DNA from 2 places in the Gryllotalpicola sp. genome. Region 1 is predicted to be linked to the other one. Evidence: predicted binding sites of a transcription regulator. Region 1 holds the regulator's gene; the other holds the start of a gene.
What was found. The regulator LexA, encoded in region 1, represses DNA repair genes until DNA is damaged. The targets are predictions, from matches to a motif close to TCGAACANNTGTTCGA.
Positions count from the first base shown of each region.

Region 2: the regulator LexA is predicted to act here: its motif matches at 5,932-5,947, upstream of recA (recombinase RecA).

Region 1 is NZ_DAIEII010000051.1:24,750-32,483, forward strand. It holds gene M7D61_RS06150 (DUF1844 domain-containing protein) at 240-626, shown strand; gene M7D61_RS06155 (SseB family protein) at 810-1,649, opposite strand; gene priA (bifunctional 1-(5-phosphoribosyl)-5-((5-phosphoribosylamino)methylideneamino)imidazole-4-carboxamide isomerase/phosphoribosylanthranilate isomerase PriA) at 1,633-2,361, opposite strand; gene hisH (imidazole glycerol phosphate synthase subunit HisH) at 2,358-2,990, opposite strand; gene hisB (imidazoleglycerol-phosphate dehydratase HisB) at 2,987-3,589, opposite strand; gene M7D61_RS06175 (histidinol-phosphate transaminase) at 3,594-4,706, opposite strand; gene M7D61_RS06180 (LysM peptidoglycan-binding domain-containing protein) at 4,728-5,120, opposite strand; gene lexA (transcriptional repressor LexA) at 5,356-6,027, shown strand; gene metE (5-methyltetrahydropteroyltriglutamate--homocysteine S-methyltransferase) at 6,093-7,734, opposite strand, start outside.
Region 2 is NZ_DAIEII010000005.1:9,035-16,768, reverse strand. It holds gene M7D61_RS00455 (GNAT family N-acetyltransferase) at 1-204, shown strand, start outside; gene M7D61_RS00450 (NAD(P)/FAD-dependent oxidoreductase) at 323-1,438, shown strand; gene M7D61_RS00445 (DNA translocase FtsK) at 1,466-4,204, shown strand; gene pgsA (CDP-diacylglycerol--glycerol-3-phosphate 3-phosphatidyltransferase) at 4,214-4,813, shown strand; gene M7D61_RS00435 (nicotinamide-nucleotide amidohydrolase family protein) at 4,806-5,306, shown strand; gene M7D61_RS00430 (helix-turn-helix transcriptional regulator) at 5,371-5,682, shown strand; gene M7D61_RS00425 (DUF3046 domain-containing protein) at 5,683-5,910, shown strand; gene recA (recombinase RecA) at 6,099-7,199, shown strand; gene M7D61_RS00415 (RecX family transcriptional regulator) at 7,199-7,534, shown strand; gene miaB (tRNA (N6-isopentenyl adenosine(37)-C2)-methylthiotransferase MiaB) at 7,566-7,734, shown strand, end outside.

The DNA.
Region 1 (7,734 bases):
GCTTGCAGGATGCCGCGCGCGCGGCATCCGTTCGGCCAACCCCCTGTCGCCGCACCCCGTTGCCTGGGTGGTCTCGGACGGTCTGCCGGAGAACCGGCGGAGGGTTGCAACCCGGTAACCTGGAAGGCGGTCAACGCGGGTGGGATGTGATTCCACTTTCGTTCTGCAACCTGGGCTGCAGAGCCAAAATCCAATCATACCAGAGCCGCCGCTGGCGGCCAAAGGCGGGTCAATCGGTCATGAGCGACGAGTACGTCCACAGGTATTCGGCCGAGGCGATCGACGCCTTCGATGCAGTCGGCGAGCAGGTCATGGACATCGGCGCGGTGCCGGCGATCGAGATCATCCAGACCGTCGTGCTGCACCTCATGAGCGCCGCGGCCGTCTACCTGGGGCTCGGCGAGGGCGAGAACGCGGCCGAGCAGCTCGACCTCTCGGAGGCGCGCAAACTCATCGAGGCGCTCGCCGGTCTCGTGACGGCCGCCGCGCCCGACCTCGGCGACCATCACGCGCGCCCGATCCGCGACGGATTGCGCACGCTGCAGCTCGCGTTCCGCGAGGCCTCGCCGTTCCCCGACGCCCCGGGCAAGGGTCCCGGCGAGAAGTACACCGGCTCGGTGATCTGAGCTTGTTTCCGCGCCGCCGCCGCTGCGGCGCGGGTCGCTGCGCGATGCGACGTACGCGCCGTCGCATCGCTATGGCTGGGCAGGAGCGCACGCCACCGCGGTCACCGCGCTCGGCCAGAGCTCGTCGGTGTCGATCTTCTCGCACAGCCTCGCGATGAACTCCGGGATCGGCACGGCCCGAACCTACCGGAGCGCGAGGCGGAGAGAATCCACGCCGTCGGCGATCGCGGCGGAGGCCGCCCAGGCGGCGCCGAGGCGCCGGACGGCCGCGTCGAGGCCGGCCTGGTCGAGGCCAGGTCGCAGGGTGAGCCGCACCAGCAGCTCCTCCGCGCGCAACCGGTAGGCGGGGTCGGCGCCCTCCAGGGCGACCGCGACCGCGTCGGGATCGGCGGCGACGGATTCGGCGAACGCCGCCGCGACCGCAGGATTCTCCGCAGCGGGAATCCAGGTCGCGCCGGTCGCGAGGGCCCGCACGGCCGGACGACGCAGTACGTGCTCGTGCGGGCTCGCCGGATCGACGACGACGAGCTCCGTGCCCTCGCTCGCGGCGGCGAGCGCGATGCGGGGACCCGCGGCGGGAACGGGCCGGGCCTTCGGATCCCAGAGTCGCATCGCTTCCACCGAGCTGAAGGCCGGAAGCACCCGCCGCCCGTCGGGGCCGGCGACGGTGACGATGGCGAGCTCCTGCGTCTTGTCGACGAGATGGCCATCCGGCGCGTGCCCCACGTCGCCCGCGTGCGCGACGAGCGGGACGAGCAGGCGGGCGGTGCGGAAGGCTTCGACGATGGCGACCGGATCGTCGGCGCCTGACGCAAAAGCCGTCAGCGCGGCGAGCAGCACCGGGTCGGCTGCGCCGTCGTCGGCGGCCGCGGGGTTCGGCTGGAAGGAGCGGCCCGCCCAGGGCTGGCCCGCGGAATCCGCGTCGGCGGTAGCGCCGAACAGGCGCCTCCCGCCTGCGGCGGCGCCCGACGACGCCGAGGTCCGCGAGGCTTCCGCCTCTAGGCCGTCAGCGGCCGGCGACATCGAGCGCCTCGACGAGCGTGAACGCCCCGGCGTACAGCGCCTTGCCGACGATCGCAGCCTCGACGCCGGCCGGCACCAGCGCGCGCAGCGCGCGCAGATCGTCGAGGCTGGAGATGCCGCCCGACGCCACGATGGGCTTGGACGTCCGCTCGGTCAGCTGCGTGAGCAGGTCGAGGTTCGGGCCCATGAGCGTGCCGTCCTTGGTCACGTCGGTGACCACGTAGCGCGCGCACCCCGCCTCTTCCAGGCGCGACAGCACCTCCCAGAGATCGCCGCCGTCCTTGGTCCAGCCGCGGGCGGCGAGCGTCGTGCCGCGCACATCGAGCCCGACGGCGATCTGCTCGCCGTACCGCCCGATCACCGCACCGGCCCACTCGGGGTTCTCCAGGGCCGCAGTGCCGAGGTTGACGCGGGTCGCGCCCATCTCCAGCGCGTGCTCGAGGCTCGCGTCGTCGCGGATCCCTCCGGACAGCTCGACCTTCACGCCGGACACCTCGCGCAGCACGTCGCGCAGGATCGAGCGGTTCTCGCCCCGGCCGAACGCGGCGTCGAGGTCGACGAGGTGGATCCACTCGGCTCCCTGGTCGACCCATTCGCGGGCCGCGTCGACGGGGCTGCCGTAGCTCGTCTCGCTGCCGGCCTCGCCCTGCGTGAGGCGCACGGCCTTTCCGTCTGCCACGTCGACCGCGGGCAGCAGCACGAGCCGGCTCACAGCGCGTTCACCCAGTTCGTGAGCAGGCGGATGCCGGCCTGGCCGGACTTCTCGGGGTGGAACTGCGTCGCCGACAGCGGCCCGTTCTCGACGGCTGCGACGAATGGGCCGCCGTAGTCGGCCCAGGTCACCTTCGCCGCCGGGTACGGCGGCGGCGTCTCGAGCGTCCAGTCCTGCACGGCGAAGGAGTGCACGAAGTAGAAGCGCTCCTCGCCCACGCCGTCGAACAGCACGGAGTCCTCGGGCGCGCTCACGGTGTTCCAGCCGATCTGGGGCAGGATGTCGCTCTTCAGCTCGTCGACTGCGCCCGGCCACTCCCCCAGGCCCTCCGACTTCACGCCGCGCTCGTCGCCGGTCTCGAAGAGCACCTGCATGCCGACGCAGATGCCCAGCACCGGGCGGGAGCCCGCGAGGCGACGGTCGATGATCTCGTCGCCCCGGACTGCCTTGAGCCGGCTGACGACCGCCTCGAAGGCGCCGACGCCGGGGACGACGAGGCCGTCGGCATCCATCGCCTTCCGGCGGTCGCGGGTCACCTCGACCGTCGCACCGGCGGCCTCGAGCGCCTTGGCGGCCGAGTGGATGTTGCCCGAGCCGTAGTCGAGGACGACGACGCGCGGTGCGCTCACAGCGCGCCCTTGGTCGACGGAATGCCGCTCACGAGCGGGTCGAGCGCCTTCGCCTGACGGAACGCGCGCGCGAAAGCCTTGAACTCGGCTTCGGCGATGTGGTGCGGATCGCGCCCGGCGAGGACGCGCACATGCACCGTGAGCGCGGCGTTGAACGCGATCGCCTCGAAGACGTGGCGCACGAGGGAGCCGGTGAAGTGGCCGCCGATGAGGTGGAACTCGAAGCCGGCCGGTTCGCCCTCGTGGACGAGGTAGGGACGGCCCGAGACGTCGACGACGGCCTGCGCGAGGGCGTCGTCGAGCGGGACGAGCGCGTCGCCGAAGCGGCTGATGCCGCTCTTGTCGCCGAGCGCCTGCTTGATCGCCTGGCCGAGCACGATGCCGGTGTCCTCGACGGTGTGGTGCACGTCGATACGGGTGTCGCCCTTCGCACGCACCGCAAGGTCGGTGAGCGAGTGCTTGGCGAACGCGGTGAGCAGGTGGTCGAAGAAGGGCACCGAGGTGTCGATGTCGGCGCGGCCGGAGCCGTCGAGGTCGAGGCTCAACTCGACGCTCGACTCGCCCGTCTCGCGTCTGATCGAGGCCTGACGTGCTGTCATGCCTCTAGCCTACCGAGGCCGGATTCGCGGCCTCGGCGCGGTTCCGGACGTATCGGGCGACCGCGCTGAGGAATTCGCTCGTCTCGTCCTGGGTCCCGGCGGTGACGCGCAGGTGGCCGGGAATGCTCGTCTCGCGGACGATGATGCCCTCCTCGTAGAGGGCGTTCCAGAGCCCGTGCGGGTCGTCCAGTCCGCCGAAGAGGACGAAGTTGCTCCACGAGGCGTGCACCGTGAGGCCGAGTCCCTTGAGGGTGGTGATGATGCGGTCGCGCTGCACCTTGATGTCGTCGACGTTCTGGAGCATGAGGTCGGTATGGGCGAGCGCGCCGAGGGCGGCGGCCTGCGTCAGAGCAGAGAGGTGGTAGGGCAGGCGCACGAGCCGCAGGGCGTCGGCGACGGCGGGGTCGGCGGCGAGATAGCCGAGTCGCACCCCGGCGAAGGCGAACGCCTTGCTCATGGTGCGCGAGACGATGAGCCGCTCGCGGCCCGGCAGCAGGCTGAGGGCGCTTGGGGCATCCTTCGGCGCGAACTCCTGATACGCCTCATCGACGACGACGATGCCGCGCGTCGCCTCGTAGACAGCCTTGACGACGTCGAGGCTCAGCGGGGTTCCGGTCGGGTTGTTCGGGGAGCACAGGATGACGACGTCGGGGTGCCCGGCCGCGACCTGGGCCGCTGCGTCCTCGGGCCCGAGCGTGAAATCGGCCTCGCGGCGACCGCCGACATAGTTCGTCGCCGTGCCCTTGGCGTAGAGCGGATACATCGAATAGGTGGGCTCGAAGGAGAACAGCACGCGCCCGGGTCCGCCGAATGCCTGGAGGATCTGCTGGATGATCTCGTTCGAGCCGTTGGCCGCCCAGATCTGATCGGGCGTGAGACCGTGCCCGAGGAAGTCGGCGAGAGCCTCGCGCAGTTCGGTGAACTCGCGGTCGGGGTAGCGGTTCGCGTTCGCGACGGCCTCGCGGAGGCGGTTCAGGATGTCGACCTGGACCTCGGCGGGGACGCCGTGGGTGTTCTCGTTGACATTGAGTTCGACCCGCAGATGAGCCTGCGGCGCCCCGTAGGGCTTGAGGCCGCGAAGGTCATCTCGAAGAGGGAGGTCGTCGAGCGTCGTCACCCGTCAATCGTAGAAGGCGGATCAGTGCGAGTACTGCGTGGGAACGGCGAGGCTCTCGCCCGCGAACACCGTCGCCGACGCGAGCTGGTTGAGGTCGACGATGGCGGTGATGACGACGCGCGGGTCGGCGTCGGGGGCGATGGTCTCGGCGATCTGCCAGAGGGACTCGCCCTGCTGCACGGTGACGTGCTGGAACGAGACGTTCGACGGATCGGTGCTCGCCGCCGCGTTGCCGCCGGACAGGCCGAGCACAGCAAGCGTGACGATGACGGGGGTCACGATGACGGCGGCGACCACCGCACGACCGCGCCGGGTCAGACGCAGGCGGCTGCGCACGACCGCCTCGCGGACACCGACCATGCCGGGCATTGCGCCTCGAGCAGGCGCGTACACACCTGTTGCGATGGTGCTCATTGTGCTACCTCCAGGTTGGTCATTTTCTTCGGAACGGATATTCGATGGGAAACCCTAGACTAGAATATAATTTCGATTCTCGGTTTGCGCAATACTGAGTGTCAGGCGAATGTTTTCGAGTGTTTCGGCAACACACTCGAACACATCCGCGAAAACCGGCGGTTCCTTCGCTAGTTTTCTTCTGCTGTCAAAATGCAAACACGAACCACTGACATTCAGTCCGTAAGGGAGCGCAGTGACCGACACCAAGCCCAAGACGAGGCGTCGCACAAGCCTCAGCGACAAACAGCTCGCCATCCTCGACGTCATCAAGAAGTCGCTGGCGGCCCGCGGCTACCCGCCGAGCATGCGCGAGATCGGCGACGCCGTCGGGCTCGCCTCGCTCTCGAGCGTCACGCACCAGCTCCAGCAGCTCGAGCTCAGCGGTTATCTGCGCCGCGACCCCAACCGGCCGCGCGCCCTCGAGATCCTCATCGACACCCCCTCTCCCGCGCAGGAATCCGAGGACTTCGACTCCAAGATCCCCGTCGGCGACGCGACGCTCGTCCCGCTCGTGGGGCGCATCGCCGCCGGCATCCCCATCACCGCCGATCAGCAGATCGACGAGGTGTTCCCGCTGCCCCGCCGGCTCGTCGGAGGCGGCGACCTCTTCATGCTCAAAGTCGTCGGCGAGTCGATGATCGACGCCGCCATCTGCGACGGCGACTGGGTCGTCGTGCGCCAGCAGCACACCGCCGAGAACGGTGAGATCGTCGCGGCGATGCTCGACGGCGAAGCGACCGTCAAGGTCTTCCGCCAGCGCGACGGGCACACCTGGCTGCTGCCGCGCAACACCGCCTTCGAGCCGATCCTCGGCGACGAGGCGGTCGTGCTGGGCAAGGTCGTCGCGGTGCTGCGCTCGGTGTAGCTCGTCGTCTCCAGCGCGAAGGGGGCGGGATTCCTCGGAATCCCGCCCCCTTCACAGCCGATCGGCTAGGCCTTCTCGAGCTCCGCGCGCACGGTCTTCGTCGCCGCGATGATGTTCCGCAGCGAGGCGACGGTCTCGTCGTAGCCGCGGGTCTTGAGACCGCAGTCCGGATTCACCCACACCTGGCGGGTCGGGATGTGGGCGACGGCCTTCTCGAGCAGTTCGGTGACCTCGGCCACCGACGGCACGCGCGGCGAGTGGATGTCGTAGACGCCGGGGCCCACTCCATGCGCGAAGCCGCTCGTCTCGATGTCGTGCACGACCTCCATGCGCGACCGGGCAGCCTCGATCGAGGTGACGTCCGCGTCGAGGTTGCTGATGGCGTCGATGATGACGCCGAACTCCGAGTAGCAGAGGTGGGTGTGGATCTGCGTCTCGTCCGCGACGCCCGCGGTGGCGAGGCGGAACGAACCCACCGACCAGTCGAGGTAGGCGGCCTGGTCCCTCTTCTTCAGCGGCAGCAGCTCGCGCAGCGCCGGCTCGTCGACCTGGATGACGCCGATGCCGGCCGCCTCGAGGTCGTGGATCTCATCGCGCAGGGCGAGCGCGACCTGGCGGGCCGTCTCGCCGAGCGGCTGGTCGTCGCGGATGAACGACCAGGCGAGGATCGTCACTGGCCCGGTGAGCATGCCCTTGACCGGCTTGTCGGTGAGGGACTGGGTGTACGTCGACCACTCGACGGTGATGGGCTTGGGGCGCGAGACGTCGCCCCAGAGAATCGACGGGCGGGTGGCGCGCGAACCGTAGGACTGCACCCAGCCGTTCTCGGTCACCGCGAAGCCGTCGAGGTTCTCGGCGAAGTACTGCACCATGTCGTTGCGCTCCGGCTCCCCGTGCACCAGCACGTCGAGACCGATCTCCTCCTGCAGGTCGACGACGCGCTTGATCTCCTCGCGCATCGCCTGCTGGTACTCGTCCCAGCCGATCTCGCCCTTGAGGAACCGCGCGCGCTCCTTGCGGATGTCGCCCGTCTGCGGGAAGGAGCCGATCGTCGTCGTCGGCAGCAGCGGCAGGTGCAGCTTCGCCTCCTGGGCGGCCAGGCGCGCCTCGTAGGCGCCGCGGTTGAAGTCGGCCTCCGTGAGCGCGGCGAGGCGCGCACGCACGGCGCCGTCGCGCACGCCCGGCGCGCTCCGGCGGTCGACGAGGGCAGCGGATGCCGCGTCGAGGTCGGCCTGGATCGCGTTCCGGCCCTCGACAAGGCCCTTCGCGAGCACGGCCACCTGGGCCGCCTTCTGGTCGGCGAAGGCGAGCCAGCTCTTCAGCCGAGCGTCGAGGTGCGGCTCGTCCTCGACGTCGTGCGGCAGGTGGAGGAGCGACGTCGAGGTGGCTGCCGCGACCTTCGGCGACAGCGCTGCCAGCGCCTCGAGCACGCCGAACGCCGCGTCGAGGTCGCCGCGCCAGATGTTGTGGCCGTCGATGACGCCGCCGACCAGGGTCTTGCCCCGCAGCGCGGCCGCCGTTGCCGCATCGAGCCCGGTGGGGATCGCACCGCGCACCAGGTCGAGGCCGATCGCCTCGACCTGGGTCGCTGCAAGCACGGGAAGCGCGTCGTCGAGTGCCGCATACGGAGCCGCGACGAAGAGCTGCGGCCTGCCGTCGAGGGCGCCGACGGCGCTATAGGCCGACGCCGCGGCGGCGAGCACGTCC
Region 2 (7,734 bases), on a different contig from region 1:
GGTGTCGTCAGCGTCTGGCGGGCGCAGGGCGCGGGCCGCGCGCTGCTGCGCGCCGCAGTCGACCTCGCCCGGACGCAGGGCTACCAGCGCCTCAGCCTCAGCGTCGAGCGCGAGAACTACGCGCGGCGCCTTTACGTCAGCGAGGGCTTCGCCACCGTGTCGTCGGGCCCGGATTCCGACATCATGGTCAGGCGCCTGCGCTGACCGGGCCCGGGGCTGCAGGTGCAGTTCCCTGCGCTCTGTCTCGCACCGGCCGCCGACACCGGAGGTGGCGCTCGAGCGTCGCCGGAATCCCAGGGGGGCTCCCGGCGTTGGGCAGGGCGTGAGTGAAGAGTCCCGCCGCGCGACGGTCGCCGTCATCGGCGGCGGCCAGGCGGGGCTCTCCGCCGCCTACCACCTGCAGCGCCGCGGCTTCGTCAGCGCCGTGGCGCAGCCCGATGCGCCGCGCACCTTCGTCGTGCTCGACGAGAACCCGGTGCCCGGCGGGGCGTGGCAGCACCGCTGGGAATCCCTGCGGATGGCGACCGTCAACGGCATCTTCGACCTCCCCGGCCTCCCCAAACCGGCCATCGACGATGCCGAGCCGAGCCGCGACGCCGTACCGCGCTACTTCGCCGAGTTCGAGCGCGAGTTTGCGCTGCCGATCCTGCGCCCGGTGCGGGTGGACCGGGTGAGCAGGGCGGATTCCGATCCGGCAGGCGACCTCGTCGTGGAATCCACCGCAGGCCCGTGGCTCGTCCGCGCCGTCATCAACGCCACCGGCGCCTGGGACAACCCGGTGCTGCCGCACTACCCCGGCGCCGAGGCCTTCGCGGGTCGCCAGCTCCACTCCCGCGACTACGTCTCGAATGCGGAGTTCGCCGGCCGGCGCGTCGCGATCGTCGGTGGCGGAATCTCGGCGGTGCAGCTGCTCGAGGAGATCTCGCGGGTGGCGAGCACCTTCTGGTACACCCGGCGCGAACCCGTCTTCATCGAGGGCGAGTTCAGCCCCGAGACGACCGGCCGCGATACCATCGCGAAGGTCGTCGCCGACGTCGAGGCGGGCCGCCCGCCCGGCAGCGTCGTCGGCTACACCGGCCTCGTCTGGACACCGTACGCGCTCGCCGCGAAGGCGCGCGGCGCACTGGAGCGCCGGCCGATGTTCGCGGCGATCGAGCCCGGCGGGGTGCGGGAGGCGGACGGCTCGTTCACGCCGGTCGATGTCATTCTCTGGGCGACCGGGTTCAGGGCATCCCTCGCCCATCTCGACGCGCTGCAGCTGCGGAGCGAACTCGGCGGCATCACGATGCGCGGCACCGAGGTGCTCGGCGAGCCGCGCGTGCAGCTCGTCGGCTTCGGGCCGTCGCAATCCACCGTCGGCGCGAACCGCGCCGGCCGGGAAGCGGTGAGCAGGCTTGTGAAACTCTTTGAGAACACTCCCGAGGGGATCCGCGGCTAACTTCACCCTCTCGTTTAGGTTCATGCCATGGCCACCGGCACCAAGTCTTCGCGCGCCCGCAGCACTTCTGCGCGTCAGACGGCGCGCGCGCAGGCCCAGCCGACCAGGAAGCTTCCCGTGCCGGCCACCACGACGCGCGAGCACGGGGTTCTGGCCCGCGCGTGGCTGGGTCTGGCCCATCTGTCGGGCGGAGCCGCGCGCGCGTTCGGCCCGGAGACCCTCGCGAAGGAGGACCGCCGCGACGGGGTGCCGTTCTTCCTCGTGCTGCTCGCGGTCGCGGGCGCAGTCGTCGAGTGGTTCCTCATCAACGACCGCACCGCCCGAGTACTCGAGGCGTGGACCTTCGGCGGCCTCTTCGGCCGCGTCGCGTTCGGGCTGCCCGTGGTCTTCCTCGTCTTCGCCGTCTGGCTGTTCCGCCATCCGTCCTCCGTGCACGACAACACGCGCATCGGCATCGGCGGCGTCATCGGCCTCGTCGCGATCTCCGCACTGTGCCACGTCGTCGGCGGCCAGCCGCAGCCCGCCTCCGGCATGGAGACGCTCGCCGGAAGCGGCGGCGTCCTCGGCTGGATGCTCGGCCAGCCGCTCATCGTCCTGACGACATCCGTCGGCGCGTGCGCCCTCGTCATCGCGCTGCTCGTCATGAGCATCCTCATCGTGACGAAGACGCCGCCGAATCGCATCGCGCGGCGCCTGCGGGAACTCTACGGATTCCTCTTCGGTGCCCGCGTGCCGAGCGAGGAGCAGTACGAGGCGAAGCGCGGCAAGGCGCTCAAGGGCAGGCCGGTTCCCACCGAGCTCGTCGGACTGGAGTCGCTGTTCGACGCCGACCAGACCGGCGAGATCCCGGATGGTTCGACCAGCGGCCAGCTGCCCTGGTGGCGCCGCAACACGAGCGGCCGCGAGCAGGACCCGCAGTTCGGTGCTGCGCCGGACGCGCTCACCGCGGTCTTCGGCGACTCCCACACCGGCGGCTTCGACTCGCCGATCGCGCCCGCGACCTCCGTTCCGGTCGTCGGCTTTGCGGCTCCCGCCGAGGTCATCGAGGACCTCCAGGCCGCCGAGCTCGCCGTCAGGCACTTCACTGGCGAGGTCGGCGAGCGCGGCCTGCGCTCCGACAACGCGACCGACGTCATCCTGCCCGCCGATGGCATCGCCGACGCAGGCTCGTCGGCGCCGGCCCCCGTCATCAGGCCGCCCGTGGCGCCTGCGCCGTACCGGCTCCCCGCGGCATCCACCCTCGTCGCCGGAACGCCGGTCACGGCGCGCTCCGGTGCCAACGACGAGATCGTGCGCGCTATCACCGGCGTCCTCGACCAGTTCGGTGTCGATGCGAGAGTCACCGGGTTCTCGCGCGGGCCGACCGTGACGCAGTACGAGATCGAGCTCGGCCCTGGCGTCAAGGTGGAGCGCGTGACCGCGCTCTCGAAGAACCTCTCCTACGCGGTCGCCTCCAACGAGGTGCGCATTCTCTCGCCGATCCCGGGCAAGAGCGCGATCGGCGTCGAGATCCCCAACGCCGATCGCGAGATCGTGTCGCTCGGCGACGTGCTGCGCTCGCAGGCCGCGGTGTCGAGCACGCATCCCATGACCATCGGTGTGGGCAAGGACGTCGGCGGCGGATTCGTCGTCGCCAACCTCGCGAAGATGCCGCACCTCCTCGTCGCCGGCTCCACCGGCTCGGGCAAGTCGTCGTTCATCAACTCGATGATCACCTCGCTGCTCATGCGCGCGAAGCCGAGCGAGGTGCGCATGGTCCTCATCGACCCGAAGCGCGTCGAGCTGTCGAACTACGCCGGCGTCCCGCATCTCATCACGCCCATCATCACGAGCCCCAAGAAGGCGGCCGAGGCGCTGCAGTGGGTCGTCAAGGAGATGGACATGCGGTACGACGACCTCGCCAGTTTCGGATTCCGCCACATCGACGACTTCAACAAGGCGGTCGTCTCGGGCGAGCTGCAGCTTCCGGCCGGCAGCGAGCGCGTGCTCAAGCCGTACCCGTATCTGCTCATCGTCGTCGACGAGCTCGCCGACCTCATGATGGTCGCTCCGCGCGACGTCGAGGACTCGATCGTCCGCATCACGCAGCTCGCGCGCGCCTCCGGCATCCACCTGGTCCTGGCGACGCAGCGCCCGTCGGTCGACGTCGTGACGGGATTGATCAAGGCGAACGTGCCGTCGCGGCTGGCGTTCGCGGTGACCTCGGTGACGGATTCCCGCGTCATCCTCGACCAGCCCGGTGCCGACAAGCTCGTCGGCCAGGGCGACGGGCTCTTCCTGCCCATGGGGGCGGCGAAGGCCGTGCGCGTGCAGGGGGCCTGGGTGAGCGAGGCCGAGATCAACAGGGTCGTCGCGCACGTCAAGCAGCAGGCGCGCCCCGACTACCGGCAGGACGTCGCCGCCCCGACCGAGCGGCGCGAGATCGACAGTGACATCGGCGACGACCTCGAGCTGCTTCTGGCAGCGGCAGAGCTCGTGGTGTCGACCCAGTTCGGTTCGACGTCGATGCTGCAGCGCAAGCTGCGCGTCGGCTTCGCGAAGGCGGGCCGCCTCATGGACCTCCTCGAATCGCGCGAGATCGTCGGCCCGTCGGAGGGCTCGAAGGCCCGCGACGTGCTGGTGAGCCCCGACCAGTTGGCCGATGTGATGGCCCGGCTCCGTGGCGAAGACTCCGCGCCCGACCCCGTCGCCGCCCAGTACGCGGGCCTGGACGAGGTCGAGCCCGAATCCGACGAGGACGCCTGGGGCCTGACGGGTCGCGACTAGCCTGGTGTCGTGACAGAGGCCGCGGCGAAGCCGTCCAACTGGAACGCACCCAACGCGATCACGGTCGTCCGGATCTTCTTCGCTCCGGCGTTCCTCTGGCTGATGCTCGCCGACGCCGGCCAGGGCGGGAGCGAGCGCTGGTGGGCCGGCGGGCTCTTCATCGTCGGCATCGCCACCGACGGCGTCGACGGCTACCTCGCTCGGCGCAACAACCAGGTCACCGAGCTCGGCAAGCTGCTCGACCCCATCGCCGACAAGGTGCTCACCCTGGGCGCGCTCATCGGCCTCAGTGTCCTCGGCGAGCTGCCGTGGTGGGTGGCGATCGTCATCGCGGTGCGCGAGGTCGGCATCACGGTCTACCGCTTCGCCGTCATCCGCGGCGGGGTCATTCCGGCCTCCCGGGGCGGCAAGGCGAAGACGCTCCTCCAGGCGATCGCGATCTCGGCCGCGCTGCTGCCGTTCACCCAGACGCTCGGCTCCGGCGTCACGTTCTGGCCGGACCTCGTCCTCATGGGTCTGGCCCTCCTGCTCACCGTTCTCTCCGGGCTCGACTACGCGTGGAACGCGGCGAGGCTCGCGCGCTCGCACGGGAGCGGGCCGGATGCCTGACGCGACGTCCGCGTTGCTCGAGGACCTCGCCGCGCGCGGCCTGACGATCGCCGTCGCCGAATCGCTCACCGGCGGTGCGCTCACCGCGGAGCTCACCCGTCCGGCCGGCGCCTCCCGCGTCGTGCTCGGGGGAGCGGTCGTCTACGCGACCGAACTCAAGCACACCCTGGCCGGCGTCGACGCCGCGCTGCTCGCCGAGCGCGGGCCGGTCGACCCGGATGTCGCGCTCGCGCTCGCGCGCGGTATCCGCGAGCGCCTCGCCGTCGGCACCCGCCCGGCCGACCTCGGCATCGCGACGACCGGGGTCGCCGGTCCCGACGAGCAGGACGGGAAGCCGGTCGGGCTGGTGTACATCGGTTATGCGACGGCCGATAGTGCGGACGTGACGACCCTGCTTCTCGAAGGGGACAGGGCCGCGATCCGCGCTCGCAGCGTGTCGGAGGCCGTTGATGGAATACGACGGTTTCTGTCGCGTTACAGTTCTACGAATTAACATGAGTCGCGAAGGATTCGTGAATTACAGTTCAAGCAACCGTCGGACGGTGAGGAGGGTCCCCATGATTCTGGTTCGTCAGGAAATCGGCGACGTGCTTCGGGACTTCCGGCTGCAGAAGGGTCAGACCCTCCGCCAGGTCGCGACACGGGCGAGTGTGGCGCTCGGCTACCTCTCCGAGGTGGAGCGCGGGCAGAAGGAGGCCTCGAGCGAGATCCTCGCCTCGGTGGCCGATGCTCTCGACATCCCGATCTCGGTCATCATGCGCGAGGTGGGCGATCGCATCGCCGTCGTCGAGGGGTTCGACTCCATCGTGCCCGACTCGCTCGACGACCTCGCGATGGGCTTCGACGCGGGCCTCCTCTCGAAGGCGTAGGTGCGCCTCTCCGAGTTCGAGCGCGCCGTCGACGACGAGTTCGGCGCGGCCTACGGCCGAGTGCTGGTGCGCGATCTCGTGCTGACTCAGCTTGGCGGACGGACGGCGTCGGCCGCTCTCGCAGCCGGCGCTCCGGCGCGGGATGTCTGGCTCGCGCTCTGCGCTGCGATGGACGTTCCGAAGACGCGCTGGTACGGCGCAGGGGTGCCCGAACCGCGTCGGCGCTAGTCACGACACGCCGCATCGCGATCGAACACCAATTCGAATATCGGTATGCTGTGCGTACCGGCAACTCGGCACACACAACCGAGTGTCCGGGCCGAGTTTCACACTCGTATCGCGGGCGCTGCGCATCGATGTCGTACCCCGCACGTAGCGTCTAGCCGTCACAGCAGTCCTGCGAAGGGAATAACGAAATGCCCACTCCTGCCGACCGCGATAAGGCTCTTGAAACCGCTCTCGCCCAGATCGACCGCCAGTTCGGCAAAGGCTCCGTCATGCGCCTCGGCAGCGATGAGCGCGCCCCTATCGAGGTCATCCCGACGGGCTCGATCGCGCTCGACGTCGCCCTCGGCGTCGGCGGTCTGCCCCGCGGTCGCATCGTCGAGATCTACGGCCCTGAGTCCTCGGGCAAGACGACGCTGACGCTGCACGCCATCGCCAACGCGCAGCGCGCCGGCGGCATCGCAGCGTTCATCGACGCCGAGCACGCCCTCGACCCCGAGTACGCCAAGAAGCTCGGCGTCGACATCGACTCCCTGCTCGTATCGCAGCCCGACACCGGCGAGCAGGCGCTCGAGATCGCCGACATGCTCGTGCGCTCGGGTTCCATCGACGTCATCGTCATCGACTCCGTCGCTGCACTCGTGCCCCGCGCCGAGATCGAGGGCGAGATGGGCGACGCCCACGTCGGGCTGCAGGCGCGTCTCATGTCCCAGGCGCTGCGCAAGCTCACCGGCGCGCTCAACCAGACCAACACGACGATGATCTTCATCAACCAGCTTCGCGAGAAGATCGGCGTGTTCTTCGGCAGTCCGGAGACCACCTCGGGCGGCAAGGCGCTGAAGTTCTACGCCTCGGTCCGCCTCGACATCCGTCGCATCGAGACCCTCAAGGACGGGGCGGACGCCGTCGGCAACCGCACCCGTGTGAAAGTCGTCAAGAACAAGATGGCCCCGCCCTTCAAACAGGCCGAGTTCGACATCCTGTTCGGCACCGGCATCTCACGCGAGGGCAGCCTGATCGACTTCGGCGTCGACCATGGCATCGTCAAGAAGTCCGGCGCCTGGTACACCTACGACGGCGACCAGCTCGGCCAGGGGAAGGAGAATTCCCGTTCCTTCCTCATCGAGAACCCGGACATCGCCGCCGAGATCGAGCGCAAGCTCCTCATCAAGCTCGGCGTCGTGAAGGATCCCAACGCCCCCGAGGTCGCCGCCGTCGAGGTCGCCGCCGTCGAGGCAGAGGCGCCCGTGGCCGAGATCACCGAGAAGCTGCAGCAGCGCCGCGGGGCCTAGTGTCCGAGCGCGACAACGTCACGTACCTGCCGTGGGCCGTTCCCACCTCCGAGGAGGGGCCTGCGGCAGGTACGGCTGCGACCGGGGCGCCATTGCCGACGGACGCCGGCAGCCGGGCGGATGACGGCTGGGCGATTCCGGGCCAGCCCTTCGATCGGTTGCCTGACGGTGAGCGCGAGCGGGCTGCCGCACTCGCCGTCAAGCGCATCGGCCAGATGGGTTCCGTCGCGGACGATGCCGCGAAGCGGCGGCTCATCGGCTACCTCCAACGCCGCGGCTACGAGGCCGACACCGTGCGCTATGCCGTCTCAGAGGCGATGCGGACCCGACAGTAGGCTGCGTTTCTCGAAATACAATGGGCTCGTCATGAGCACTGTTCTTCCCGAGCGCGCACGCACCTACGAGGTGCGGACTTTCGGCTGCCAGATGAACGTGCACGACTCCGAACGCCTTGCCGGCTCGCTCGAGGCATCCGGCTACGTCAAGGCCGACGGCGAAGAGGCCGACATCGTCGTCATCAACACCTGCGCGGTGC